4 regions of the Sedimenticola selenatireducens genome follow, and region 4 is predicted to be linked to each of the others. Evidence: predicted binding sites of a transcription regulator. Region 4 holds the regulator's gene; each other region holds the start of a gene.
What was found. The regulator FliA, encoded in region 4, starts transcription of late flagellar genes. The targets are predictions, from matches to a motif close to GCTAAAGTTNNNNNNNNNNCNGCCGATA.

Region 1 (7,444 bases), on a different contig from region 4:
ACCGGCCCGGGGTACATTGCGCCGTCCTATCGGTGGTATGATTTCCCTGGAAAGCATAGGCAAACCGATTGGATCCAATAATGAAAGAGAGTGAAAAGTTCAAGCTGGGCGAGAGCCTGCCGTTGAAGCAGGTGCTGGATAGTCTTCCGTACAACAGCGATGGCCTGATCCCGGCCATAGCCCAGCAGCACGATACCGGTGAAGTGCTGATGATGGCATGGATGAATCGGGTGTCACTGGATGAGACCCTGGAGAAGGGGCGGGTCTGCTATTGGTCCCGTTCACGTCAGAAACTGTGGCGCAAGGGCGAATCGTCCGGGCAGGTACAGTTATTGAAGGATATGCGCTTTGACTGCGACGGCGATACCATTTTGCTACTGGTCGATCAGACCGGCCCTGCCTGCCATACCGGCCGCCGCACCTGTTTTTACAATGCGGTGCGCGGGGACCGGGTCGAGGTCGTGAGTGAACCGTTGATCGACCCGGAAACGCTTTACGGTAAATAACCGACGGAATATCAGGCTATGTTGGAAGTTACACCAGTCAAGGCATTTAAAGATAACTTTATCTGGATGCTGCACAATCCAGGCAGTGAGACGGCTGTGGCGGTCGATCCGGGCGAGAGTGCTCCGGTGCTGGCCTGGCTTGAGGCGCGTGGGTTGCGCTTGAGCGCGATCCTGATCACCCACAAACATATCGATCACACCGGTGGGGTGATGGATCTGCAGTTTGCCTTTCCCGGGGTCGCCGTTCTGGGGCCGGCAAACGAATCCATACGCGGTATCAAGGTCCGGCTGAAGGAGGGGGAGCACCCGCAGATCCCGGGGCTGGAGGCTGATTTTAGCGTGATGGAGGTACCGGGCCATACCGAGGGCCATATCGCTTATTATGGAGAGGGCCTGCTATTCTGTGGTGATACCCTGTTTTCTGCCGGCTGCGGGGGGATCTTTGGTGGTACCCATGCGCAGATGCATGCATCGCTGCAACGAATCGCCGGGTTGCCGGCGGATACCCTGGTCTACTGTGCCCATGAATATACCCTGGCCAATCTGGGATTTGCCAAGTGGGTGGAGCCGGAAAGTGCGGCAATCCTGAAGCGCGAGCAGGAGGTCCAGGCACTGCTCGCACAGGGGGATAACACGGTCCCCTCGAAGCTGGGCACCGAGCTGGCGACCAATCCGTTCCTGCGCGTGGCTGTGCCGGAGGTGCGCGTGGCGGCTGAGCGCTATATGGGGCACGTCCTGACCGATGGTGCAGAGGTGTTTACCGCAATCCGGCGCTGGAAAGACCGGGAGTATGATTAGCCCCGGTCCTGCCCGGGCCCGGCGTAGTTCCTGTTTCCCTTTTTAACTATTGAATCGAGTAATCAATGGCCGAGCAAATCCTGATTAAAAATGCATCCATGGTGAATGACGGGCGGATTCTGCAGGGCGACCTGCTGATCCGCAACGGACGGATTGAGCAAATATCGCCGGAGATCGCCGTACCGGAGCAGGCACGGGTCCTGGATGCCGAGGGCCATACCCTGATTCCCGGAATGATTGATGATCAGGTGCATTTTCGCGAGCCGGGAGCCACCCATAAGGGGGACATGCGGAGCGAATCCCGGGCGGCGGTGGCGGGTGGTATTACCAGTTTCATGGATATGCCCAACACCAATCCGCAGACCACTACCCGTCGGGCGCTGGAGGAGAAATATGTTCTGGCGGCCGACCGGTCTCTGGCCAACTATGCCTTCTACCTGGGCGCCACCAACGATAACCTGGATGAGATCGTGGCCCTGGACCCGAAGCAGGCGTGCGGGATCAAGGTCTTCATGGGGGCCTCGACCGGTAACATGCTGGTCAACAGGGAGGAGGCGCTGGAGGCGATCTTCAGAGATGCGCCACTGCTGGTTGCCACCCATTGTGAAGATACGCCGACCATCCAGCAGATGGAGGAGACTTATCGCGAAAAGTATGGTGAGGATGTGCCGATGGAGTGCCATCCGGAGATCCGCAGTGCCGAGGCCTGCTACCTCTCGTCCTCCATGGCGGTGGCGCTGGCGAAAAAACATGATACCCGGCTGCATGTGCTGCACCTGACCACGGCGCGGGAGATGGAGCTGTTTGAGCCCGGACCGCCAGACGCCAAGCGGATCACCGCCGAGGCCTGTGTGCACCATCTCTATTTTGATGACCGGGACTATGCGCGCAAGGGGAGCTTTATCAAGTGCAATCCGGCGGTGAAGAGCAAGTCCGATCGGGACGCGCTGCGCAAGGCGCTGGTGGAGGGGCGGATTGATGTGGTAGCGACCGACCACGCGCCTCATACCCTGGATGAAAAACTCAACAGCTACTTCAAGGCGCCCGCCGGGCTGCCTTTGGTGCAGTGGGCCCTGCCGATGATGTTTGAGCTCTATCATGATCGTCTGATCAGCCTGGAACAGCTGGTGGAGAAGACCAGCCATGCCCCGGCACGCCTGTTCAATGTCAGTCAGCGCGGCTATCTGCGCGAAGGCTACTGGGCGGATCTGGCGCTGGTGGATCTGAACAACCCCACCCGTGTGGAGCGCCGGGATGTGCTCTACAAGTGCGGCTGGTCGCCGATGGAAGGCGAGCGGTTGCGCTCAAGGATTGTCGCCACCTTCGTCAATGGACAGATGGCCTACCGTAATGGCCGGGTCAACGATGCCGTGCTGGGTCGGCGACTGGAATTTGATCGCTGAGGAGAGTTAACCGACAAGACCTACTCTCGTAGGATGCCTGCCCCGGGCGGAATTCGCGGCGAGGGCGCCGCTCCTACCCGATGACACATTTCGGGTTGAGCGGTAGGTCGTGTTAGCCGAAGGCGTAACCCGACAAAGCACTAACGCTCCCTCACCTACATCCATACAGGTGAGGCGTAGTGTGCCTTCATTCTCAGTGATCCTTGACCCCCTTACCTCTTGAGGATATTCCGGATCAGCTATGCCCGACGGCCCCTTTGTCCACGCCTTCAAACGCCTCGACCCGAAATGCCTCATCCGGATGCTCTCGCTTCAGCGTATCGGCGATATGCTGGGCCAGGTTCTCCACCGTTGTGTCGCTGTCAACCAGATAGCAGCGGTGACTTGGGATTTCCAGTTTGAATAGCCCTTGATTGGCGGTATAGCCGAAGTGGTAGAACAGCTGATTATCCTGCTGGACTGAGTCCTGCAGGTCGCTGCTGGTTCCGATATAGATATCCCGCCAGCGGTTTGCCCAATTCGCTTCCAGCTGTTGGTCCCGCACGCCATTGCGATAAATAATTATGCGGGAGCGGTGTCCGTGAGCGATGCGCTGGCAGTTTCCCGCATGATGCTTCAATCCGTGGCTGTAACGGTACCAGGCGCCGGTTATCGATTCGGCGTAGAGCCGCAGGCGTAATCCCTGGATATTGTCCGGCAGAAGTGGTTGAAGCCGGTCGATAATAGCCTTGATCAGACTCTCTTCAGTGATGTTTTCCGCCTGGATTAAGGTCACCGCGCTATTTGGGCCGCTGTGTACCAGGGTCTCCCCTGATGTCAGTTGAAAGCGGATGTCGCAACGGTGCTCCTGCTGCTGGACCCGGCAATGCGCATAGCGCGCCGGGACCAGCAAACGGTGGTCGAACTCCTGGTCTATACAGCGCTTGACCTGTTTTTTTACCTCGCTGAAATCAAGCACCATGCCCTGATGATCGAGTGAGCCGTCCAGTTCGATATCCACCAGCCAGCTTTCGCCCAACAGGCCTGCAGCGGGATCTAGGTAAGAGAAGTCTATCGCCGTCAAGCGGTTAACGAACAGTGTGGTCATGTTGCTTCTGTGGGTCTGCGGTGCGAGGTTGAGCATCTTTGCAGGCTTTGCCTGTACAGGCAAGTCCCAGGGCTCTTTGGCGATTTTCCAGGCAATCAGACGCAGGCTGAATGCAGCCGCCATCTTCCCCTGCAGAAACCATCCTCGCACCCATCATGGCGGAATCCGGGGTCGGGTTGGTGGGCTCGTCCCGGATTCCGCTGCACTCCAACCAGGCTACCCTTTGTGCCTGGCAAAGCCCGATTGCAGGCTTTGCAATATCGAATTATCGATAACGGTTGTCAGGCGGCCTGCTCTTCCTGCCTGTCCAGCGCTTCGGTGATCTGGTTGGATTCCCCGGTGACAGGCGGGTTCGCACACTCATCGGATGTGATTTTGAACTGCTGAACCACCTGTTGCAGTTCTGCCGCAAGTTGCCCCAGGTGAGTGGTGGTGTTCATCGATTGCTGGGAAAGCGTGGCGGCGCTCTTGCTCTCCTGGCTGATCGAGATGATCGACCGGTTGATCTCTTCGGAGACGCTGCTCTGCTGCTCAGAAGCCAGGGCGATCTGCCGGTTCATGGCATTGATGGTCTCAATGGCGGCATTGATCGCTTCCAGAGATGTGCGGGCGCTGTTGGCTTGCTGTACGTTCTCTTCCGCCGTGGTGCAGCCGTTCTCCATCGCTTTTACCGCCTGGTGCGTGTTGTGCTGCAGGTTACGGATCATCTCCTCGATCTCGCCGGCGGACTCCTGGGTGCGAGTCGCCAGATTACGCACCTCATCCGCCACTACGGCAAATCCCCGGCCCTGTTCACCCGCCCGGGCGGCCTCAATGGCCGCGTTCAATGCCAGCAGATTGGTCTGTTCGGCAATGCCCTTGATGACGTCCAGTACACTGCCTATGCCCTCGCTGTTTTTCTCCACCTGGCCGATGATGCTTGCCGCATTGGTGATTTCACGATGCAGGGCCTGGATTGAGTGGGCGGTCTGTTCCATCGTCTTGTGTCCGGTTGCTGCCTCTTCGGTGGCCGAACGGGTCGCCTGCGAGGCGCTGGCGGCATTGCTGGCCACTTCGCTGATGGTTGCGGACATCTGGTGAATGGCGGTCGCCACCTGCTGGGTCTCCTGCTCCTGCGCCAGCACCATGCGGCTGATGTTGCGGGTGCTTTCAGTGGTTTCGGCCACCGCGCTTATGACCTCCCCGGTGGCATTGGCGGTGTGCTGCACCAGTGCCTGGATTTTGATGATGAAGGTGTTGAACGCCTGCGCCAGGTGGCCGATTTCATCCTGGGTACGGCACTCCAGGCGGCGGGTCAGGTCACCCTCACCATGGGCGATATCATCCAGGGCATTGACCACTTCGCTGAGCGGCTTGCAGATGGCCCGGCCAATCAGCCAGGCCATGAACAGGCCGATAAGCAGACCGATGACCATCAGGGTCGAGACGGTCAGAGTGGTTTGGGTGGTTTCATCAATCAATGTGGTGTTGGTCCGGATGATGGCATCGGACTGCAGTGACTCCAGGGCGGTCAGCTTGTTGTCGATCTCATTGAAAAGCGGGGTCGCCTCACTGCGGACCAGCCAGGCATCGGTACGCCATTGGTCACCACCATGGATCTGCATCATCTTGTCAATATTGGCCTTGTAGGTGGCCAATTGGTTCTGGAACTGCTGCAGTGAATCGGTCTGGTCCAGGGTTAGTTCATCCTCGTATTCCGATAACCGGCCGAGCAGTTGTTCCGTGCGCTCCAGATAGAGATTGAGATCGTTGATAACCGCCTCTGAACGAAATGCCAGATAGCCGCGGATGCTGCTCATGACATTGCTCCAGGCGTAACGCAGATCGGCGAACAGGGTTAGCAGTGAACGCCGTTCAGGGGTCGCTTCCTCTTCCTGCTCCGAGGCGATCATCTGGGAGGTCAGTTGGACCATGATCCGACTCATAGGGTTGAGATCGGAGTTGGCAAAGGCGATGCCGGGGAAGTTCTTTTCATAGCTGGTAGCGGTATCAAGCAGTCGATCGCCGAGGGCGCGGAACTGTTCCAGATCTTTTGCAAGACCTTCCACCAGCGCCGCGGACTGGCTGTCAGAGGTGACTGCCTTGAGCCCTCTCAGCTGATTCACCAGGGTTTCCGAGTCCTTGAGCCCTTTCAAAAATCCTTCTCGGTGGCTCTCCTCCTTGGTCGACAGGAAGAAGCCCAGTGCGCTGGCGGTCTGGTGGACGCTGGCGGAGAGTTCCTTGGAGAGCAGGGCAGTGGGTTGTCGAATCTGCACCATCTCAACGACCGAATTTTCCACATTGTCCAGGCTGTTAAGGGTCTGGACGGAGATGGCGGCAATAATGGCCAGCAGCACGGTGAAGCCAACCCAGACCTTGTGACGGATTTTCATTGTATTGAACACGCGGCTACCTCCCATGGAGAATCGTTGTGATTCCTTTATCCGGTCCGGCTTTAGTGTCGGATCTCTTTTATATGCAACAGATTAACGGCGGTGTTTCGGGAATCTTTAGTTCCATGGATATTGAGGGGTTTTAGGGTGGAGTGACCAGGGTGCGTAGGGGGAAATGGAGCCACCCGCCGGAATCGAACCGGCGACCTCATCATTACGAGTGACGCGCTCTACCAACTGAGCTAGGGTGGCTTATGGGGAACCCTTTTCTGTCTTCACCGCAATCGGGTTGTGAACGCAAAAGGGAACGGGAGTATAAAGAAATGTTGCGCCGGGTACAACCGTTACTGGCCGGGTAAGTAGCTGGAAAATAGGCGGTTTCAGCGCTATTTCCGGGGACGGATATGCACCACCAGCTCAATCCCGCTTATCTCGGTATCCGGTGGAGGCGTGGCATTCAGATTGATCTGGATGGCGCTTTCATCGATATCACAGATCTCCTGGGTCACCGCATTGTAGAAGTGGTGGTGCGGATGGGTGCTGGAGTCATAAAAGGCCCGTTCCGGGTCCACGAACAGTTCCCGAATCAACCCCTTGCGAGCGAACAGCCCCAATGAGTTATAGACCGTGGCTTTGGAAACCGGTCGGCCCGTCTGATTGGTCAGGGTGAGTACCTGGTCCGCCGATAGATGTTGCGGACGCAGCAGCATGGTGGAGGCGATCTTCACCCGCTGTACCGTCGGACTGATACCGTGACTGCGCAGCAGCTGCACGATCTTTTTCCGATGTTCGCTGTTCTGTGGGTCGGTTTGGTTCATGGGACGATTATAATCAGTTTGGTAAAATTTAGTCCAATTTCTGCAAGTGACTGTGCTGACAGCTCAATATGGTTCTGGCGATTACCAGCACCTGTTGTCGGTGCCGGAGACGGTTTTACGTCCAAAACTATCCAACTCAAGGTTCGCGCACCCATCGGCGGCCTGAGCTCCTGCAGGTGTTGCCGTCAATTCAAAACAGTTATCTTTGGTATGTGCCGATGAATCGCAAGTTGTGCCGTTGATATCACCTATTGCGACGGAGATGGTGTAGTGTCCCTCTTGGGATGTGGTCCCGCCGAGCTTGGTCATGTCACTTGTATAGCTGTTGTTCTCGGTAAACCAGCGTTCCTGCAGCGTTGCTGCCTGCGACAGTGCGCTTTTCCCATCAGTTCGATTGGTTTTTATGATTTGGTCGCGATAAGACGGATAAGCAACTGCGGCCAGAATGCCGATAACCGCA
Region 2 (7,444 bases), on a different contig from region 4:
CTCCTCTTACACGTTGCTACGGGTCGGTCAAGGCTAACATATTGCCGCAACTCAGGCGCGGGGATGGTGCTGTTGGTGCAGGCTCTTCAGGCGCTCCCGTGCCACATGGGTATAGATCTGGGTGGTGGAGAGGTCGCTGTGTCCCAGCAGCATCTGCACCACGCGCAGATCGGCGCCATGATTCAACAGGTGGGTGGCGAAAGCGTGTCTGAGCGTGTGGGGCGAAAGGTGCTTGCTGATCCCGGCGGTGGCCGCATGTTTCTTGATCCGGTACCAGAATGCCTGACGGGTCATGGCGGCCCCACGCCGGGTCGGAAACACGTCGTCACTGAGCCGTTCGCCCAGCAGATCATAGCGGGCCGAGCGGATGAAACGGGAAAGCCACTCCAGCGCCTCGTCCCCCAGCGGAACCAGTCGCTCCTTGCCCCCCTTGCCCATGACCCGGACCAGTCCCTGATTCAGGCTGAGCTGGGAAAAACGCAGTCCCACCAGCTCCGAGACCCGCAGGCCGGTGGCATACAGCAGCTCCAGCATGGCCCGGTCCCGCAGCCCTTCCGGGTCATCGGTGTCCGGGGCTTCCAGCAGCGCCTCCACCTCCTGCTCGGTCAGTGACTTGGGCAGCGGCCGGCCCAGCTTGGGCGCATCGATCCGGGCCGAAGGGTCCAGTTTGACCCATCCCTCCCGCAGGGCGTGTTGATAGAACTGGCGAAAACAGGAGAGCATGCGTGCCGTGGAGCGCGCCTTTTTGCCCGCCTGCGCACAGACCGCCAGATAGGCCTGCAGATCCCCACGGCCCGCCTCCAACAGGGTCACACTCTGCCGCTTCTCCAGCCACTCGGCCAGCTTGACCAGGTCCGACTGATAGGCGGACAGGGTATTGCGACTGAGCCCCCGCTCCATCCACAACGCATCGGCAAAACGTTCTATGATCGTGCTATCCACCACTTCCGTCATCACTGCTCACCCGGTAAACACCCACCGTTAGTTTATCCCCTCTCCGGCAGCCGCCGTCATGGGCGGTGCATGCATCATACACCGCCTCTATCATCCACTGGCGAACTTGAGCCGTAATTTGACAAAGCCACTCCTACCGCTACGCTTGGCCGCCGAAGAGGGGGTTGACCTGTAGGAGGCCCGCCCCGGGCCGAATTCGCGGCGAGGCGCCGCTCCTACCGGGCGTATCGCCAAACCAAAACAACACCAACACATAATTGGGACAGAGCCTTTATAAACCTGACCTGCGCTGAATCTAGAACTGACTGTCTAGGCATTGCACCACCCTGGACGAATAGGGGATCATAGGCCGGACTTTCCACGGCCACCTGAAGCAGCGCATGAGATTTCACGGACCTGCCCCCGACAACCGCACACCTCCCTGCACCGGCATCCTGATCACTAACCTGGGAACTCCCGATTCACCCTCGGTCGCTGATGTCAGACGCTATCTGCGGGAATTTCTCAGTGATCCCCGGGTAGTGGAGTTTCCCCGGCTCCTCTGGTGGCTGGTACTCAACGGCATCATTCTGCGCATCCGTCCGAAACGCTCAGCGGCCGCCTACCGCAAGGTCTGGACCGACCAGGGATCGCCCCTGCTGGTCATCTCCAGGGAGATTGCCGGCGCACTGCAGCAGACCCTCGAACAGCGGCTCGACGGCCCGGTCAAGGTGGTGCTGGCAATGCGTTATGGCTCACCATCCATCGCTGACGGGCTGGAGTCCCTGCGCCAGGCCAACGCCCAACGGATACTGGTGTTGCCGCTCTATCCGCAGTATTCCGCCACCACTACCGCATCCACATTTGATGAGATCAGCCGGGTACTGCGACAGTGGCGCTGGCTTCCCGAGCTCCGCTTCATCAATCACTACCATAATGACCCCGGTTATATCGACGCCCTGGCGGAGAGCGTAAGTGATTTTTCCCGGAACCATGGGAAGCCTGACCGACTGCTACTGTCGTTTCACGGCATTCCCCAAGCCTATGCCGACCAGGGTGATCCCTACGCCGAACAGTGCCAGATCACCGCAACGCGGCTGGCCGCCGCGCTGGACCTGTCACCGGAACAGTGGGCCATCACCTTCCAGTCGCAGGTCGGGCGACAGGCCTGGCTTCAGCCCTATACCGATGAAACCCTGAAACAGTGGGGCGCCGGCGGGATCAAACGGGTCCATGTGATCTGCCCCGGCTTTCCGGCCGACTGCCTGGAGACCCTGGAGGAGATAGGCGAAGAGAATCGGGAATACTTCCTCTCCGCCGGGGGGAAAGAGTACCACTACATCCCCGCACTGAATGACGGTCAGCGACACATCGAAGCACTGGCCGATCTTGTGCAAAGACACCAGTGGCGGGACAGCTGATCCGGACCGACCAAAAGAGATTGACATAGATAAAATTATCTGATGCATCAGTACAATTTATCTGAAAAACATTAAAGATCACAGTCAGTTAGCCGATATCTGGTTACCCAATAATAATCAGGTAACCGTCTATGAAGCCAAGTATTCTCCGTACGCTCTTCATCACCTATATGGGATTCGGTCTAATAATGGGGTTGCTCTTTCCCCTGTATGCGCAGTTTTTTGTCGAATGGAAACCTGGCATGCAGCTCTGGTTCAATATCGGTTGCATCATTGCCGGTCTGACTATAGGTATCGCCAACTACTGGGTGTGCAAACAGGTGCTGCTGCGCCGCCTGCAGCGCATATCCGAGGTGGCACAGGCCATCAGCAATAACGACATAAGCCATCAGTGCACCCTGGTCAGTCATGATCTGATCGGAGAGATTATCAACAGCTTCAACCAGATGGGCGCCAACCTGCGTGACATGATCGGCCGAATTGGCAGTTCCACTCACGCACTGGACGAGAACACCCAGCAACTCGCCGGAATCGCCGAGCAGGGTCGTGAGAAGGCCGCGCAACAGCAGGTGGAGAGCCGACAGGCGGTCCAGGCCATTGATGAAATCAGCGACAGCATCCACCAGGTATCCGAAATGGCGGTTGAAGTCGCCGGCTCCTCCGGCCAGGTCGACCAGTTTGCCAAAGAAAGCACCCTGATCGCCACTGAAGCCATCGGGTCCATCTCTGCATTGATTGCCGACATGAATAAAGCGGGAGATGTGATCAGCCAAGTGGATGAGAAGAGCGCCAGCATCGGCATGGTCATGGACGTGATCCGCAACATCGCCGAGCAGACCAATCTGCTGGCATTGAATGCGGCCATCGAAGCGGCCCGCGCCGGAGAACAGGGCCGCGGGTTCGCCGTGGTTGCCGACGAGGTACGCACCCTGGCAACACGCACCCAGGAGTCCACCGAGGAGATCGAAAAAATCATCGGCCAGTTGCAGACGGGTTCCCGATCAGCAGTGAATGTGATGGATAACGCACGCAGCCGGGCGATACAGACGGAAGAGCATTTCGAACGCGCGGCGGAACTGCTGGCGGAAATTGCCGGAGCCATCTCCTCGGTAACCCTGATCAGTAACAACCTGTCCACGGCCACCGCCTCACAGAACGCACTCATTGGGACAATCAAGGATCATATGGAGCAGATCAACGAATCCTCCCAGGACACCTCCCAAGGCGCCCTGCTGGTTGCCGAGTCGAGTAATCGGCTGAGCCATCAGGCACATGAACTGAGGGAGATGCTGGAGCAGTTCAGACACTGAGGCGACCCTTCCCGACTGGAGCCACTCCTACCTGATCAAGCCAAAAAAAAAAGCCCGGTCATCGCCGGGCTTTTTTTGCGCTTGAGGCCGGTTACTTCAATTTACCTATACCCAGCATCTTGAGGATGTACTTCTCATAGATCGGCTCGGACGTGCCCTTTTTCATCTTGCGGATGAAATACTTCTCGAAGGCGATCTTGGCCATATGCACCCATTTGCCTTTCTTGAACCAGGCCACATTCCTGGGCGGGATCTGCGGCAAGGCCACAAAGGCGGCGCCGGTATCACCCATGTCCGCCAGACAGATGGCATTCCAGGTAGCGTTGGTCGAAAGCTCGCGCCCGGCCAGTTCATCCGCAATGTTATGCACAATGGCCGTGACCATGGACTCGATCATATAGCCGGTCTTGGGGGCGCCGGTCGGTACCGCCGTCGCTTCAACCGGCGGGATGGCGATACAGACGCCGGCCGAGTAAATATTCGGATAGGTCGGATTTCTCTGGTGGCTATCCACGAAGACGAATCCGCGCGGGTTACACAGCCCTTCCACATTGGCCACCGCATCCACTCCCTTGAACGAGGGAAGCATCATGGAGTACTTGAAGTCCAGCTCATGATTCTTCACCAGATGGCCACTGTCGTCATACTGCTCGATGTGCATCTTGCCCGCCTCAACCTTGGTCACCTTGGCATTGGTGATCCAGTTGATATGGTGAGCGCGCAAGTCGGACTCCAGGAAGCCCTTGGAGTCACCCACGCCGCCCAGGCCGAGGTGGCCGATATAAGGCTCGGAGGTCACATAGGTCATGGGCACCTTGTCGCGCATCTTACGCTTGCGCAGGTCCGCATCCATGATAAAGGAGAATTCGTAGGCGGGCCCAAAACAGCTGGCAAAGGGCATGGCGCCAATAATCACATGACCCGGATCGTCGAGTAATTGCTGGTAGGCGTCGTAAGCATCCAAAGCGTGATCCACGGTACAGATCGACTTGGTGTTGCCAACCACCGGCCCCGCACCTTCCACCTCTTCAAAAAACAGCTTCGGCCCGGTAGCGATGACCAGGTAGTCATAGCTGACCACTTCGCCATCCGCCATCTCAAGGGTATTGTTTTCGGCATTGATCTTGTCACAACGCTTGGCAATAAAGCCGATGCCCTTGCGTTCCAGATGGGGACGGATATCGAACGTAACACTGGCCCGATCACGCCAGCCGACGGCCACCCAGGGATTTGAAGGTGTAAACTGAAACTCCTCCCGCTCGTTGATTACCGTGACCTGATGATCTTTACCCAGGGTCTCTTTCAATTCGTAGGCACAGGGCATACCCCCGGTACCTGCACCCAATACAACGATATGAGCCATACTCTCTTCCTCCCAAGGAACGCGCTATTACCAATTTCCCCATTTACCGCTGGCAGCCCAAGGGACTGAACAATCATCCTGTCAACTCGGGCTTGTGTTTTAGCCCTCGTTACAGATTGCTCAATCCGACCGGATGCACATCGGCATTCAAAACAGACGGATTCTGCTCCTGAACCCCCGTAGATAAAGCCTGTTGTAATAAATAATCATCGGACAATTGCCGTGAATCGGTGGCCTGCTCTTGCGAATCCGTCAACCGGCCGCCGGCGTCTCGCCCTGTTCAACTCTGCTCAGATATTCGAACAGGGTCTGAAAACGGATCTTGTCGGGCTTATCAAACACCGGATCATCGTGATTGGGCGATTGTTCAATGATTGACGCCCAATCCTGTTCCCGCAGCACGCTATCCAGCAGGGGAAAGGCTTCCTGCTCTTCCAACGCAATGTGCTGGCGCTGCAGCGCGATAAATTCCCGTCCCTGCACCTCCAGTTCGTCCCGCGGCATCACTCCACCCTGGTAGATATTTTCCAGAGAATAGCGAAAGGTACGAGTCAGTTGCGCCAGCTCCTGATGCTGTTGCATCAGTCGGTCCAGCAGGTCCGCCTGTTCATCCACCAGGGGTTTGGCCACGCTGAACATCACATTCTCCAGGGGATGATGCCCCTGGTCCGCGTAGGCCTCCATGTACTCCAACAGCTCGATTTTCAGATCAAAATCCGATTCACGCCCCGCCAGAAACTGATCGAGCTGGGACGTCAAAAGATCAAGAATTCTTTCCAAATTCCTATGATCTTTCTGTAGTTTTTCCAATAGATAATGCATGGGATGCCTCCATATAACAAGCCAAGAATCGAGTAATTTGGGTATAAGTATTTTTTACCGCCCCATAAAATCTGTTCCAGCTTCCCGAACGCAAACAGCACGCAGGGGTCACCCGCGAACTGGCCGGTGCTTTATCCGGGCCTGTGAGATAGATCCATCCTAACCCATCTTTGTCCGACAAACCTCACCAAATGGACCGGGGAGAGTTACGGGATCAACCTTCGCCATGATCCTGTGATATCTGTTTATCATTTGACGTGGAATTGCCACCACGCCTTATTCGCCGCCAGATCCAACCGGCCGAGACGATCTCGCCGGTAAGAATATACTTCAGTGCGTGATAGTTCTGCAGACACCAATCCATCCGGTCACGGGCCGAATGGCGACCACAAAACAGTAATCGGTCGCCCGCTTTCAATACCAGATCATCGGCAGGCAGCACCAGGCGCTGCCCCTCCCGCTTGAGTAAAAGACAAATGGCCGGCAGGGAGCGGGTACGCTCGCCCGGGTCGGATAACAGATGGGGAAGGGTCACTTTGCGCCCTTTCATCACCGCGTCATAAACCGCCAGTGCCTCCTCTTTATCCAGTAGCACCTCCCAGATGGCGGGATTTTCACTCCCCACCAGCCGGTGGAGTCTCTCCACCAGCTCCCGCGCCCACTCATCATGCTGATGCAGGGCGAGACTGGTGAACTGATAAAGCAACGGGGTGCCCAGCAAGACCCGGATACGGTTGGCAATAATGGCACTCGGATGCATCACCATATCGGCCTGTACCGCATCGACAATGGCCTGATTCTCCTTGTGATTCTGGCGCAGAATCACAAACAGATCCGACCGCAGTTGCCGGGCGGTCATAATAATGGAGAGGTTGTTGGCGTCGTTGTCGGTCCCGGCGACCAGGCCGACGGCCCGGTCTATACCGGCTTCCAACAGGGTATCCGCCTCGGTGCCCCGACCCAGCACAAACCCCGTTTCCGGCATGCCGGTCATTTCGGGTTTGGACTCGATCACCACCGGCTCGATCCCCTCGCTCTTCAGCCGGCGATAAATTGCCCGGCCGAATCGGCCAAAACCACAGATAATCCAGCGCCCTGTCGTCGGCGGGTAGATCGGCGCTTCCGGCAGTCGCCGCTCACCAGTCAACCAACTGTGCAGCAGATAAAGCCCCGGCGCCTGCAGGGCGGTGGCCAGATGATTGGCGAAGGTGTCAAAGGGGTTGATGATGTAATCGGTACCAAACGAGGCCATGTTCTCTTCAACATCATGAGAATCGGAACGGCAGATCACCTTGATCTCGGGGTGCAGCAGCTTACTGGTAATGGCAACCTTCAGATTCACCTCGTTCACATTGGTGAGCGCCACCACCCCCTTGCAACGGGCATGTTTCAGGCCGGCCTCCAGCAGGCACTTGGGACGGGACGCATCACCCTGCAATGCCGGCACGTATTGCCGCAGATTCTCCAGTTGCAGCATATTGACGCGATCGGGATCGATATCAATCACCACCACCGAACGATCCCTTTCAGTCAGCGCATAAGTCAGGGCACTACCGGTTTCACCATATCCGCACACCAGATAGAAATCCTCCCGC
Region 3 (7,444 bases), 160 kb from region 4:
CGCGCATATGCCTGGTGAGCATTTCCGGATTGTCATGGTTTCCCGGCAGGCAACAGGCCTTGATGCCGAATTCCTGGACACTGTTTCGGAGTCTCGTATAGCCGACAGCGGAGGCGTCGTGGACCAGGTCACCGGTCAAAAGCAACAGATCGGTCTGTGATTTTTGCTGTGCGGCAAGCGCCATTACCCATTCGAAGCTGATCTGGGTATTGATGCCGGCAAGCTTCCAATCCAGGCTGGTGTGCAGATGGCAGTCAGTAATCTGCAATACCCGGATGGGCCGCTGTTGATTGGCGGGCCTGGAGCTTTGGCTGTTCAGCTTGACGATGTCTTGGGCCATATTGGAATCAGATTGCGACCGGTATAGCTAAATATTAAGGCATGGGGGGCAATTTTGTATCCGGCATAGGTGTGATGAATGCGGCAATAAAGGCCCGGTATAGTGGTTTTTTCCCTGAAACCTGCTTTTTTGTGGACTGTATCACATTTGCTTCCTGGGACACCCTGGTGTGCCCCGGGACCCATGGGGATGGACGGCTGGACACCGATATCCCGCTCTGCCTGGCACAAAACAGTGGTGGTGGGCGATGTGGCTTCCTGCACAAAAGCTCCTGGCGGTGAGGCGAGGCAGAGGGTCAGACCTGATGTGCGTATCCTGACCCTCGATGGTGGTTCCCTCTAGGAGAGAATCAGAAATTATCGGTAGAGACAAAGAGGCCTACCCGTAGATCCTTTGCGGTGTAGATTTCCCGTCCGTCCACTTTCATGACCGCATCGGCCACACCCATCACCAGACGGCGGGTGATGACCCGCTTCAGATCGATCTGATAGGTCACCTTTTTAGCCGAGGGCAATACCTGTCCGGTGAATTTCACTTCGCCCACGCCCAGCGCCCGGCCATGTCCGGGATTGCCCAGCCAGGCCAGATAGAAGCCGACAGCCTGCCACATGGCGTCCAGTCCCAGACAGCCCGGCATCACCGGGTCACCCGGAAAGTGACACTCAAAAAACCAGAGATCCGGGGTGATATCCAGTTCGGCCTGAATCTCGCCCTTGCCGTAAATGCCGCCTTCATCGGCAATCCGGGTGATCCTGTCCATCATCAGCATGTTGGGGACCGGCAGCTGAGCATTGCCCTCACCAAACATTCTGCCGTAACCGCAGTCCAGCAACTGTTCTCTTGTAAAACTTTCTACTTTAGCCATGGATCCAGTTTCTCTCGTGTTATTGCCTTCAGGGGTGGGCCATTGTTCCTGATCTATTCTGCCTCAGGCCCTTGGGCTCAATTGTTCCTGAAGGAAGGGTAGTATCCGTTCGATTTCGATCATGCTGTTGTCATTGTCGGTTCTGCCACGGTATTCCAGTTTGCCCTCATCCAGGCTGCGCTCGCCGATCACAATCCGGTGTGGTATGCCGATCAGCTCCATATCCGCAAACATGGCACCGGGACGGGCGCCGCGATCATCCAGCAACACCTCAATGCCGGCCGAGGTTAATTCCTGGTAGAGCTGCTCGGTGGCCTCGCGTACCCTATGCGATTTATCCATCTTCATGGGGCAGAGGGCAACCTGGAAGGGGGCGATGGCCGCCGGCCAGATAATACCCTTGTCATCGTGATTCTGTTCGATGGCCGCCGCCACGACGCGGGAGACGCCGATTCCGTAGCAGCCCATCTCCATGATCAGGCTGCGGCCATTTTCATCCAGTACATTGGCTTTCATCGCCGCGCTGTACTTGTTGCCGAGCTGGAAAATATGTCCCACCTCAATACCCCTGGCGATGGTCAGTACCCCTTTGCCGTCGGGGCTGGGATCACCCTCCTGCACGTTACGGATATCGACGATCCTGGGAGTAGGCAGATCACGCTCCCAGTTGATGCCGAAGTAGTGTTTATCATCCTGGTTGGCGCCCGCACTGAAATCGGCAATGAGGGCGACAGAGCGATCGATGATACAGGGTATCGGCAAGTTGATCGGGCCGAGGGATCCGGGACCTGCACCGATAGTGGCGCGGATCTGCTCCTCACTGGCGAAGGTGAGGGGCGCGGCCACCTCGGGCAGCTTCTCCGCCTTGATCTCGTTCAGTTCATGGTCGCCGCGCACCAGCAACGCAACAAATTCCGAATCATAGTCCTCGGTCGCCGCCACAATCAGGGTCTTGACGGTCTTTTCGATCGGTTGCCGGAACTGCTCCACCAGGTCCTGGATGGTTCGGGTATCGGGCGTGTCGACCAGTCGCAGCTCCTCGGCCGGTGCCGGGAGTGCGCCGCCGAGCGCCACGGCCTCGGCGGTCTCAATATTGGCCGCATAATCGCTTTCGGTGGAGAAGGCGATGGCGTCCTCGCCGGAATCGGCCAGCACGTGGAACTCTTTCGAGGCGCTGCCGCCGATGCTGCCGCTGTCCGCCTGTACCGCCCTGAAATCCAGGCCACAGCGGGTGAAGATGCGGCTGTAGGTCTCATGCATCAGGTCATAGGTCTGCTGCAGCGACTCCTGGTCGACATGGAAGGAGTAGGCGTCCTTCATCAGGAACTCGCGCGCGCGCATGACGCCGAAGCGGGGTCTGATTTCGTCGCGGAACTTGGTCTGGATCTGGTAGAAGTTGACCGGTAGCTGCTTGTAGCTGTGCAGTTCGTTACGGGCCAGCTCGGTAATGATCTCCTCATGGGTGGGGCCGTAACAGAACGCCCGCTTGTGCCGGTCATTGAGCCGCAGCAGCTCCGGGCCATACTGCTCCCAGCGTCCTGACTCCTGCCACAGTTCGGCCGGCTGGATGGAGGGCATTAGCACCTCCAGGGCGCCGGAGCGATCCATCTCTTCCCGAACAATGGATTCTATCTTGCGCAGTACTTTCAGACCCAACGGCAACCAGGTGTAGAGTCCGGCCGCGAGCTTGCGGATCATGCCGGCCCGGATCATCAGCTGATGACTGCTGATCTCGGCGTCGGAGGGGGTCTCCTTTACGGTCTGAAGGGGAAATTGGGATGTACGCATGTCCAGTGTCCAGGGGGTGTGGGTGCAAAAGGCGTTTATTCTAACGGTATGCCATGACCGGGACAAATGGATAACGTACATTGCATCAGGCCGGATCTTTGCCATTCACGGCTTCAGCATTCCCCCTGGTTGCCGAAAAAACCTACTGGACGTTAGATTTCACCGGCGGTAGCCCATTGCTCATCACCTCAGTCACAGATCGCTATGCCCCCCTGTCCGAATGCCTGCGGTATCGGCTGCGCTGGGTAGTATTGGCAATGACGCTTCTGCTTGGTGGTTTGGTGGCGGGTGAATCCCTGGTCAGCATGTCGCTAATCCAGTGGGTAAAGCAGAAATACGGGGAACCGGCGGCGGGCAGGGTGAGTGAGTGGCAGACCTTGATGGAGAGTCGTCAGGAGGGCAGTGAAACCGACAAGTTGATCCTGGTGAATGACTTCTTTAATCGACTGGCTTATAGATCCGACCTGAATATCTGGGGCAAGGAGGATTACTGGGCCACGCCGGTTGAGGCGCTGGGCCGTGGGCAGGCCGACTGTGAAGACTACTCCATCGCCAAATACTTTACCCTGCGCGAGATGGGTGTGCCGGAAGAGAAAATGCGCATCATGTATGTCAAGGCGCTGGAGCTGAACCAGGCGCACATGGTGTTGACCTACTATCCGCAGGAGAGTGGGGTGCCCCTGGTGCTGGACAATCTTAATGGCCAGATTCTTTCTGCCGACAAGCGCGGGGATCTGGCGCCGGTCTACAGTTTCAACGCAGAGGGTCTCTGGCTGGCCAAGAGCCGGGGGCGAGGGGAGAAAGTGGGCTCGTCCAGCAGAATCAGCCTGTGGCAGGACCTGCAAGCCAGAATGACCAGGGAGATGGTGCAATGAAGCGTGGTCTGCACATTATGTCGGCAAAACAACCTGATAACAGGTGGAGGCCCGGGGTGAGCAACCCGGGGGTACAACTATGACCTTGCCAAAACAACTGGTGACGCTGATCGTCACGCTTCTGTTGCTGGTGTTTCTCGGGACCTTCCTGGTGACCGTGCACAATACCCGGGACTACCTGGAGAAACAGCTTGAGTCACATGCCCAGGATGCCGCCACTTCCCTGGGTTTATCGATTTCACCATATCTGGGGCAGATGGATCTCGCCACCGTGACCTCGATGACCGATGCCATATTTGATCGCGGATTCTATCGCTCAATCCGGATTGAGGATATGCAGGGCAAACCTTTGGTTGATCGGGTGTTGCCGGTACAGCTCGAAGATGTGCCCGAATGGTTTATCAATATGCTGCCGCTGACAACGCCGGAGGGCGAGGCGGTATTGATGGATGGCTGGATGCAGCGCGGCAGGGTGGTGATCAGCAGTCATCCGGGTTACGCCTATCGCCAGCTCTGGCAAAACGTTACCGACACCCTGCGCTGGTTTCTGGCCAGTACCGCGCTCGCCCTGTTGGTCGGTGTGTTGCTGCTGAAGCGGGTATTGCGGCCCCTCAAATCGGTTGAGGGGCAGGCCGATGCCATTTGTAATCGTGAATTTCCAATCCTCGCGCCGTTGCCCAGGACACCCGATATCCGCCGTATTGTCGAAGCGATGAACCGGATGTCCGCCAAGGTAGGGCAGATGCTGGATGAATTGGAGCGTCTCGCGGCCGGTTTCAGACAGCAGGCGTACCAGCATCCAGTGACCGGCCTGGCGAACAAACGGTTCTTTATGGATTTGCTGGTGAATCAGATCAATTCCACCGAGGTTTTTTCCCGTGGGGTACTCTGTCTGGTGCAGTTGAAGGACTTTAAACGCTATAACGACGAGCAGGGTTACAGTGCTGGCGATGCCTTGTTGGAATCGACGGCAGAAGAGTTGGAAAAAGTGTCGAAGCAGTGGCCCAGAAGCCAGCTTGCCCACCTTGCGGGTGCTGATTTCGCACTACTCGTTGAAGAGTGTACCGGTGAGCAGATCGCACAGCTCGCCGAGCAGTTGGTGGTAGCGCTGACCGGGCTGTACAGTACCGGCAGGTTGGATGATCCGGATGTGGGACATATCGGTATCGGCTACTTTGATGGTTGCCAGAGTGCCTCGGAGCTGCTGGCGGAAGCCGATATGGCGTTGCGTATCGCACAGAGCAAGGGCGCCAATGAATGGCATCTGAGCCGGGCTGACGAGCTTGAGTCCGGCCAGGTGAGTGGCGCCACGGAGTGGCGGGAGTTTATCGGGATGGCTCTGGAGCGCGACTGTATTCAGCTTCTATATCAACCAGTTGTCTCGTGTAGCGACGGACGGCTGTTGCATCGGGAAGTGCTGGTCAGGATTCCGCAGGATCTGGACAACCCCGAACAGGGTTCCCTGCTGACCGCGGGCCTGTTTATGCCTCAAGCGGAGCGTCTGCAGTTAACGGCGGAAATCGACAAGGCTGTGATCAGTCAACTGCTGGGGCGTCTGCAAAATTCTCCGGATGACCGGGCCCACTATGCGGTCAACCTCTCTCTGCATACGATTACCAGCGCCGGTTTCATGGAGTGGCTGGCAAGCAAGCTGGCGGAACACCGTGCCTTGGCCCAGCGGCTCATCTTTGAACTGCCGGAGTATGGGGTCGTGTCCTTGCTTGACAAGGTGATGGGGATGTTGGAACTGGTCAGCGGTTTTGGTGCAAAGCTTTCAATCGACCATTTCGGCAGGAGCTTCAGTTCCCTGGCTTACCTGCGTTCCATAAAGATCGATTATCTCAAGATCGATGGCAGTTTTATGCGTTCCATCGACGCAAGCAGGGATAATCAGTTTTTTGTGCAGGCCCTGGCGGAGATTGCCCATGGGCTGGAGATTGTCGTGATTGCGGAGGCGGTTGAAACCGAGTCGGTCTGGGCGTTGTTGCCGGCGTTGCATGTGGATGGCGCTCAGGGCTACCTTATCGGTCGGCCTGAATAGGGGATGTTCCCGGTCTTAAAACTTTATCAGGTCAAAATAAAAGACCCCGAAGACATCCATGCCTTCAGGGTCACCGTCAAATTCTTTATGGCGGAAGGTGGAGTCCTTTCGCCCATCCTTGGAGAGTATTGCCGATCCTTGGCCTTCCTTGTTGACGGTGGTTAGAGTTTGGACAGGTTGGTCGGCGTTGTCTGTAGGGAGAGCGCGGTCGATCTGTAGGGAATATCCTAAGCTGACTATTTGTCACAAAACTCAGAGATCTGCGCCTTGCTCTGTTCAATCTTCTGCTGACGCTCTTCCTCCGTGAGGCGCTTATAAAGACCATCCGGCGTCTTTACCAGTTTATTTCCGAGACTGGTATACAGGTTGAGGTTGTGTTGGGCGGCGGCACAGTTTTCCGATTTTATCTTGTTGGATTCGGCGATCTCCTCCTTGCTGGGGCCATTCGCCGGTTTCCCTGCACTTTCCTGGGATGGATCGCTGGATTGAGTCGCGACATCGGTGGCCGGTTGTTTCCGGGGAGTCGATGTGGAGGTGTTGATCTTTACTTCGGCCGCTTCACCCGATGCCGGGGGGGATTGTGAGTAGACAGTGGTGCCGTTCTCATCAACCCAACGGTACATGCGAGCATCGGCTGCCCCGGTCCAGGAGATTGCCAGCACCAAGGGCAACAGTGTTCGGATAATCATGCGCATCATCCTTGTTATATTGTTTATGGGAGGTCGCCGTCATTGTAGGGTTTGCGTTCGGGGTCAGCAAGGATGGATTTCGCAAAACAGTGCTTTTCAATGGCTGTGATTAATACCTGGAAGTCGCGTGGAAAAATTGAGCTAGTACCGATCGGGCAGCGATTAGTGATACTGGTGGTGCTGTTAATTACCGCATGAATAATGTGTATTAACCGGCGTGGTCGTGCGATCTGGTCGAATCGCGCCCATACTTCCCGCTCATCGCCTTTGTAGCTTGACCTGTCTGACGTATATGAGTAATTTGTACCGTTCGATTTTTCCCTTGTACATTGTGCCGACCGGCGTGGTAAAAGCCCGTAAACCGGTTGGTTGGGAGGTTATTTGTGGAATTGAGTGGTGCCGAGATCGTCATTCAGTGTTTGAAAGACGAAGGCGTTGAGCATGTGTTTGGTTATCCTGGCGGGGCGGTGCTCCATATCTATGATGCGCTGTTCAAGCAGGATTTTGTCAAGCATATACTGGTGCGGCATGAACAGGCGGCAACCCATGCCGCAGATGGCTATGCCCGATCGACCGGCAAGCCGGGTGTTGCGCTGGTAACCTCGGGACCCGGTGCGACCAATGCAGTGACCGGTATTGCCACGGCATTCATGGATTCTGTTCCCATGGTGGTGCTCACCGGTCAGGTGCCGACGCCCTTTATCGGCAGCGACGCCTTCCAGGAAGTGGACACGGTCGGTATCACCCGTCCCTGCGTGAAGCACAATTTCCTGATCAAGGATGTCAGGGATATCGCCGAAACCATGAAGAAGGCATTTTATATTGCTACCTCTGGCAGGCCGGGTC
Region 4 (7,444 bases):
AAGCCGTTCCGCATAGGCCGGGGTAAAACTGGCCGGCATGTGCACAACAATGATAATCGGCAGGGGAAAGTTCGCCGGCAGCGAAGCGAGTAAAGTCTGAATAGCTACCGGACCGCCGGTCGACGCTCCTATCGCGACCAGTTTGTAACTGCCTCTATGGACCGGAACAACGGCTCTCTGCTCGACAGGCCTGGCGACCGGCTGTGGTTTTATGATAGTCCCAAGCCGGCGGGTAACACCGCGCGTACCGATCGCCAGCACCCGACGCGCCAGTAGTGTTGAGGCCTCCCGGTTGGTGGCGCTGTCAAACTGTTTCGGCAGAAAATCCACCGCTCCCGCTTCCAGGGCATCCAGCGTGGCCTTGGCACCTTCATGGGTCAGTGATGAAAACATCAGGATCGGTATCGGATTTTCCGCCACAATGCGCTTTACCGCACTGATACCATCGAGCACCGGCATCTCCACATCCATGGTGATGACATCGGGTTTCAGTCTACGGGCCTCGATAATGGCGCTCCGGCCGTCACCGGCGAAGCCGACCACCTCGATCATCGGATCATTGCCCAGCATGGCGGCGATCCTTCTGCGAAAGAAGGCAGAATCGTCAACCACCAGCACACGGACCTTGGAGGCAATCATTACCGTGTTACTCGCAGATTACCGGTTGCGGACAGAGAACAGCTCTGGTAATTCCGGTCAGCGACGGGCATATTTTCTCATCAGCCCAGGAATATCCAGAATAAGGGCAATATTTCCATCGCCCGTGATGGTGGCGCCTGCCATGCCATCCAATCCCTGCAGCAGTGCTCCCAACGGTTTGATCACTACCTCCTCCTGACCGATCAGGTGATCCACCACCAGGCCGACCTGGGTATTCCCCACGGTGACCACCACCACGTGTCCACTCGCTTCCCGGTTTCCCCGGGCACTACCGGGAACCAGCCATTTATGCAGATAGAAGAGCGGCAGTGCACGCTCCCGCACCATGATGGTCAGCTGGCCATCCACCACGTTGGTGCGCTTCAGGTCGAGATTGAATATCTCCACCACACTGGCCAGCGGCAACGCGAACGGCTGCTTGCCCAGCACTACCATGAGAGTCGGCAGAATGGCCAGCGTCAGCGGCAGCTTGATGGTAATCAGACTACCTTTGCCATATTCGGAGTCGATCTCCACCTGACCGTTCATCTGGGCAATACGGGTCTTGACCACATCCATACCGACACCCCGTCCCGACACATCGGAAATCTCGGTCTTGGTCGAAAAGCCAGCCGCAAAAATCAGGTTATAGCAACCCTTGTCGTCCAGACGGGCCGCCGCCTCTTCATCCATCATGCCTTTTTCAACCGCCTTACGACGCAGCACATTGGGGTCCATGCCTTTGCCGTCGTCGGCGATGGTCAACAGGATATGGTCGCCGGCCTGGGCAGCGGAGAGTACCACCTTACCCTTGCGCGGTTTTCCGGCGGCCTCTCTCTCGTCCGGGCTCTCGATACCGTGATCGACAGCATTGCGCACCAGATGCACCATGGGATCAGACAGCGCCTCGACCAGGTTCTTGTCCAGATCGGTCTCCTCGCCATGCAGTTCAAGATCGATCTCTTTCTTGAGGCTGCGCGCCAGATCCCTGACCACACGGGGAAAACGGCCGAACACCTTTTTCACCGGCTGCATCCGGGTCTTCATTACCGAGTTCTGCAGATCGGATGTCACTACGTCCAGGTTGGCTACCGCTGTGGCAACCTCTTCATCCCCCAGTTTGGCCTTGAGGGTTTCGAGTCGGTTTCGCACCAGCACCAGCTCACCGACCATGTTCATGATCTCATCCAGCCTGGCGGTATCGACACGGATGGTGGTCTCTGCTGCGGCAGGAGGGGACTTGCGCGCCTGTGCTTGCGCACTTTCCGTTTTTTCGGGTGCTTTGGCCGGGGCCGGCCGGCTGATAGTCGGCTTCGGTTTTTCAGACGAGGCCGCTGGCTTTGCCGCAGACTCCGGTTTTCCGACTACCGCACCGGAAGGCTTATTCGCGGCTTCCGCCGAACCATTGATCGCGCCAAATTTGCCTTTGCCATGCAATTCATCGAGAAGCGCATCAAACTCCTCTTCGGTGATATCATCGGATTCGGTAGCCGCCGCTTGGGGGGCAACCACAGCGGATGTCTGTTCACCTGTTGCAGGCAGACCGCCAAACTGACCTTTGCCATGCAACTGGTCCAGCAGATCCTCAAACTCATCTTCCGTAATATCATCACTGCCCGCCGCCAGCGGTTGCGAAGCCGGCGCCGGTTTTGCTGCAGGGGCCTGTGCTGGCGTCCCGCCGTGCTTACCGGTTCCGTGGAGTTGATCGAGCAGCTTTTCAAACTCTTCTTCCGTGATGTCATCACCGCCGAGAGCTGGGTCGGAAAACGACCCTGATGCGGATGCTGTCGCTGTCTCCTCAAGTTCCGCAGTGGCAAATTCCAGCTCTGGTTCCGGTTCTGCTACGACAACCGGTTCCACCGCCTGGACTGTAGACTCTGCAACCGCCTCGCTTTCAGGGATGGCAAGCTGATGCAGCGTCTCGATCAGTCCGGGATCGGCCTCATCCGGCTCTTCACCAGACTGCACCCGGGCAAACATCTCGTTCACCACGTCCAGTACCTGCAGAACGGCATCCATGAGTGCCGCATCCACACGCCGCTGCCCCTGGCGCAATATGTTAAATACATCTTCCGCCCGGTGGCAGACGGTTACCAGCGGGTCAATACTCAGAAACCCCGCACCGCCCTTGATTGTATGGAAGCCACGAAATACCGCGTTTAACAGATCATAATCGTCAGGACGCTGCTCCAGATCCACCAACTGTTCATTCAGCTGCTCAAGTATCTCCCCGGCCTCAACCAGAAAGTCCTGCAGGATCTCGTCATCCATATCAATGGCCATGCTTCGACACCTCTAAAAGCCCAAACTGGATAGCAGGTCGTCCACATCATCCTGTCCACTGACCGTGTCACCCTGGTCAATGCCGGGGATGACCGGCCCCTCCAGTTTTTTTGCATCTTTTTGTTTTTCCGGCAACTTTGAGCCGGATATCCGAACCAGCTGCACCAGCTTGTCTTCCACATCATGCACCAGGGTAATCACCTGCCGGATAATCTGTCCGGTCAGATCCTGAAAATCCTGCGCCATCAGCACTTCGGTCAGATGACCATGCAGCTGTTTCGACCGTTCGGTGGTCAATGCCAGAAAGCCGCCCAGTTCCCTGCTCAATTCCCTGAAGTCATCGACAGAAAGTTCACGATTACAAAACCGCTCCCATTGTTCCGATATGGCGCGTGCCTTCACACCCAGATCATCCGCCAGGGGCAGCCCTGCCTCGACCGCACCTAGCGTGGTATTAGCCGATTTCTCGGTCATGGTAATCACATAAGTGAGTCGCTCACTGGCGTCCGGGATTTCCACCTGGGCCATTTCATTGATGCGCGGGTCAAGCAGGAACTCATTGATCGCTTCATGCAACTCACGGGTCAAGCGCCCAACTTCCAGAAACAGTTTGCTCTCGACACCTTCGGTAAGAAGGGAACTGACATGTGTCGCTTCAGCTTCATTCCCTGCCTCCAGATGCTCTACCAGCTGCTTCGCCAGCATCAGACGTTCATCGTTGTCCATTTATTTCTCCAGACCGATTCGTCATGCTGCCGGTTAGCTGCCTACACGTTCAAAAATCTTGCTGATCTTCTCTTCCAGCGTCACCGCGGTAAATGGCTTGACTACATAGCCATTGACGCCCGCCTGGGCCGCCTCGATGATCTGCTCACGCTTCGATTCGGCAGTGACCATCAACACCGGAAGTTTGACCAGGTTGGGGTCTGCCCGCACCGCTTTCAGCAGATCAATCCCGGTCATGCCCGGCATATTCCAGTCCGTTACCAGGAAATCAAAGTTACCTGACTGCAACATGGGCAAGGCGGTATTACCATCGTCCGCTTCCTGGGTATTGGTGAATCCCAGATCCCGAAGCAGATTCTTAATAATCCGTCGCATTGTGGAAAAATCGTCCACAATGAGAATCTTCATGTTTTTATTCAAGGCAACCTCCAAACTCGATGCCGTTATTCGTTTTCATAGACCGATCAGAGCTCATCTGCATCGGATAACCAATCTGCAAGGCGGGCGCGTAACCGCAGGGTGGCCTGGCTGTGTATCTGGCATACCCTTGATTCGCTAACTCCAAGAACCTGCCCAATCTCTCGCAGGTTCATCTCCTCATCATAATAAAGTGCGATTACCAATCTCTCCCGCTCCGGCAGGCCGGCAATCGCCTCTGCCAGGGCCTTTTTAAAGGCATCCTTCTGCATGCCGTCAAACAGCCCCCCCGCCTGACTGTCACCGCCGTCAATGGGCAATTCACCCACTGCCTGCAGCTCTTCAATACTGAAGATCCGACAGCCCGCCGCATCCTGCAGGATACGATGGTACTGAACCAGGTTCATATCCAGCACTTCCGCCACTTCCACGTCCCGGGCATCACGTCCCTGCTCATTTTCAATAGAGCGCATGGCATCGGCTACCATCCTCGCCTTTCGATGCACGGAACGGGGCGTCCAGTCGCTGCGCCGGATCTCATCCAGCATTGCGCCACGAATACGAATCCCTGCGTAGGTTTCGAAACTGGCTCCCTGGCTGGGGTCATAATTTCTACTCGCCTCAAGCAGCCCGATCATCCCGGCCTGTATCAAATCATCCGCCTGTACGTTGGGCGGCAGGCGATTCATCAGGTGGTAGGCGATACGCTTGACCAGCGGGGCATGCCGGTTAACCAGGGTATCGGCATCCATCTCCTGAATCGCGGTATAACTCGCTAGTCCACTCACCGGCCCATCTCCCCGCCCTGGCTTGTATATTGAATCAGCCGTTCCACGAAGAACTGGAGGTGCCCGCTGGCACCATCCGGTACAGGCCAGTTATCGGCCTTTTGCGCCAGATTCTTGAATATTTTTGCAATATGGCTGCGAGGGTTGGCTTGAACCACAGGTTTTTGCGATTTCACTGCCTTTCTGAGGTTTTCGTCGTATGGAATACTGCCCATGTAGGTAAGCATAACATCCAGGTACTGGTCGGTGACACGGCACATCTTGTTATACAGGTTGCGCCCCTCTTCGGCTGTACGCGTCATATTGGCCAGGATACGAAAGCGATCCAGACCATACTCGCGATTCAACAGTTTGATCATGGCGTAGGCATCGGTAATCGATGCCGGCTCATCACAGACCACCACGATCAGTTCCTGGGCCGCGCGACTGAAACTGACCACCGTATCCGATATACCCGCCGCCGTATCGATAATCAGCACATCCAGATCATTGCCGACATCACTGAAGGCGCGGATCAATCCGGCATGCTCAGCCGCACTCAATTCGGCCATCTGTTGCACACCCGAGGCACCCGGCACCACACGGATGCCCGCAGGCCCCTGCAGCACTACCTCCTCAAGGGAGCGCTCACCACTCAACACATGGGACAGGTCATACTGTGGATGCAGTCCAAGCACCACATCAATGTTGGCCAGTCCGAGGTCGGCATCCAGCAGCATCACTCGACGCCCCATCTCAGCCATGGAGACCGCCAGATTGACCGAGATATTGGTCTTTCCGACGCCTCCTTTACCTCCGGTAACGGCAATTACTCGTACGGGTGTAGGTTGAACCATACGTCTTAATCCTGCTGCTTGATCTGTTATTGCATCAGCCATGAGCATTTGCTCTCGCACCTCCAAGCGCCAGTGCCAGGTATTCATCTGAATACTCTCCCCCCCCGGTGCTGCAGGCTACCGCCTTGCTGACCAGGGTGTGTGAACGGGCCAGATGCAGATCCTCCGGCACCTTCTGGCCGTCTGCGACAAACGCCAGGGGTAACTCCTTGTGTATCAATGCCGACAGAGCACCACCAAGCGAACCGGCCTCATCAACCTTGGTGAGTATGCAGGCCTCAGGCCTGGCCGCGCCAAAAGCACTGATCGTCTGTTCCAGCGAGGAGTTGTCGGTTGCGGCGGACAGGGTCAGAAAACTGCGCACGCCCTGCCCGGCCACGTCCAGCATGGAGAGTTGTTCACTGAGTCGAACATCGCGCTGGCTCATACCCGCCGTATCAATCAGGATCAATCGCTTGCCTGTCAGACCGTTCAGAGCAACCGCCAACTCTTCGCGGGTACCCGCCGAGCGCACCGGCACATCCAGGATTCGGGCATAGGTGTTCAACTGCTCCTGGGCACCGATACGGTAGTTGTCGGTGGAGATCAGTGCTATCTGATGGGTGCCGTGACGCAGGGCAAACCGGGCCGCCAGTTTCGCCACCGTGGTGGTCTTGCCGACCCCGGTAGGGCCGATCAGGGCAAACACTCCCCCCTGCTCAAGCAGATCATCCCCGACCGTCTCCATCTTTGTGGCGAGATAATAGAGCGCCTTTCTCCAGGCCTGATCGGCGCTGGTGACATCGGTGACACTCTCCACCAGTTGGCTGCAGATATCGGGACTGATCGATAGTCCCATCAGTTTTCTGAAAAGATCCCGGGTTTCCGGTCTGTGATCACCCATCTCACGCCAGCTCAGGCCGGAGAGTTCATTCTCCATCATGCGGCGTAACGCCTTCATCTCCTGGCGCATCTCTACCAGCACCGGGTCCTGGCTCCACTCCACCTTGGGTATCACCTGCTCCTTCAGCTTTGAAACAGAGGCCACGGTCGAGGCCGGCTCGTCTGCCACAGGAGCTGGCGTCCTCTTCTGGCGGAGCGGTTGCACCGGGCTGAGTGCAGGTTTTGGCTGTGGCGCCGGCGAGGGAGTGAAAGCCGCGGCGTCATAGTCAATGGCCGCCACCAGCTCGATTCCCCCATCGACCTTCTTATTCGACAGAATGACCGCATCGGAGCCCAGTGCCTCACGAACCTGTCGTAATGCCTGTCTGATATCCGGTGCGAAAAAGCGTTTAATCTTCATACCTGACTTTCCCCGCAGCCAGCTTCCCGATCAAACGGCTTGTTTACATCGCCATTCTGAAGTGTCCGATCGTTTAGCAGTGGCTGCCTTATGTTTCTGCACTTGGCCTGCCCACCGTGGCAACCACCTTGATCTTGCGGTTGTCCGGTATCTCGTTATAGGAGAGCACGCTCATGCCTGGTACGCTGTGTTTGACAAAACGCGCCATCCACATACGGATCGGCGCTGCGACCAGGAGGATACTCTCCTGTCCTGCTGTCTCCTGTTGGTTGGCGGTTTCAGCCAGCGCTTTCTGCAGCTGTTCCGCCAGGCCGGGCTCAAACCCGACACCCCCATCGTGGGCAGGCTGAATGGTCTGCTGCAATATCTGTTCCAATCCAGGATCCAATACCACAACAGGAATTTCTTCAACAGGACCAACAAGTTGCTGAACGATTGAGCGTGAAAGGGCAACCCGCGCCTTGGCAGTCAAA

Region 1: ACHZBF_RS14960 (HAMP domain-containing methyl-accepting chemotaxis protein) is a predicted target of FliA. The motif match lies at 6,261-6,288, and genes of this name have one in related genera.
Region 2: ACHZBF_RS12175 (methyl-accepting chemotaxis protein) is a predicted target of FliA. The motif match lies at 2,425-2,452, and genes of this name have one in related genera.
Region 3: ACHZBF_RS04065 (transglutaminase-like cysteine peptidase) is a predicted target of FliA. The motif match lies at 3,104-3,131, and genes of this name have one in related genera.

What each region holds. Positions count from the first base shown of each region.
Region 1 covers NZ_CAXXYC010000004.1:816,641-824,084, reverse strand. Annotated here, with positions in the region: gene hisI (phosphoribosyl-AMP cyclohydrolase) at 81-506, shown strand; gene gloB (hydroxyacylglutathione hydrolase) at 525-1,304, shown strand; gene ACHZBF_RS14970 (dihydroorotase) at 1,370-2,707, shown strand; gene ACHZBF_RS14965 (6-pyruvoyl trahydropterin synthase family protein) at 2,943-3,917, opposite strand; gene ACHZBF_RS14960 (HAMP domain-containing methyl-accepting chemotaxis protein) at 4,076-6,178, opposite strand; tRNA gene ACHZBF_RS14955 (tRNA-Thr) at 6,343-6,418, opposite strand; gene ACHZBF_RS14950 (Fur family transcriptional regulator) at 6,553-6,984, opposite strand; gene ACHZBF_RS14945 (type IV pilin protein) at 7,066-7,444, opposite strand, start outside.
Region 2 covers NZ_CAXXYC010000004.1:218,497-225,940, forward strand. Annotated here, with positions in the region: gene xerD (site-specific tyrosine recombinase XerD) at 52-954, opposite strand; gene hemH (ferrochelatase) at 1,335-2,354, shown strand; gene ACHZBF_RS12175 (methyl-accepting chemotaxis protein) at 2,486-3,664, shown strand; gene ACHZBF_RS12180 (NAD(P)/FAD-dependent oxidoreductase) at 3,756-5,027, opposite strand; gene ACHZBF_RS12185 (hemerythrin domain-containing protein) at 5,280-5,849, opposite strand; gene ACHZBF_RS12190 (potassium channel family protein) at 6,064-7,444, opposite strand, start outside.
Region 3 covers NZ_CAXXYC010000003.1:88,645-96,088, forward strand. Annotated here, with positions in the region: gene cpdA (3',5'-cyclic-AMP phosphodiesterase) at 1-340, opposite strand, end outside; gene fabA (3-hydroxyacyl-[acyl-carrier-protein] dehydratase FabA) at 690-1,205, opposite strand; gene ACHZBF_RS04060 (proline--tRNA ligase) at 1,269-2,993, opposite strand; gene ACHZBF_RS04065 (transglutaminase-like cysteine peptidase) at 3,251-3,868, shown strand; gene ACHZBF_RS04070 (EAL domain-containing protein) at 3,948-5,909, shown strand; gene ACHZBF_RS04075 (DUF4124 domain-containing protein) at 6,146-6,598, opposite strand; gene ACHZBF_RS04080 (acetolactate synthase 3 large subunit) at 6,982-7,444, shown strand, end outside.
Region 4 covers NZ_CAXXYC010000003.1:245,264-252,707, reverse strand. Annotated here, with positions in the region: gene ACHZBF_RS04850 (protein-glutamate methylesterase/protein-glutamine glutaminase) at 1-639, opposite strand, end outside; gene ACHZBF_RS04845 (chemotaxis protein CheA) at 697-2,922, opposite strand; gene ACHZBF_RS04840 (protein phosphatase CheZ) at 2,935-3,648, opposite strand; gene cheY (chemotaxis response regulator CheY) at 3,682-4,056, opposite strand; gene ACHZBF_RS04830 (RNA polymerase sigma factor FliA) at 4,113-4,853, opposite strand; gene ACHZBF_RS04825 (MinD/ParA family protein) at 4,850-5,689, opposite strand; gene flhF (flagellar biosynthesis protein FlhF) at 5,724-6,971, opposite strand; gene flhA (flagellar biosynthesis protein FlhA) at 7,060-7,444, opposite strand, start outside.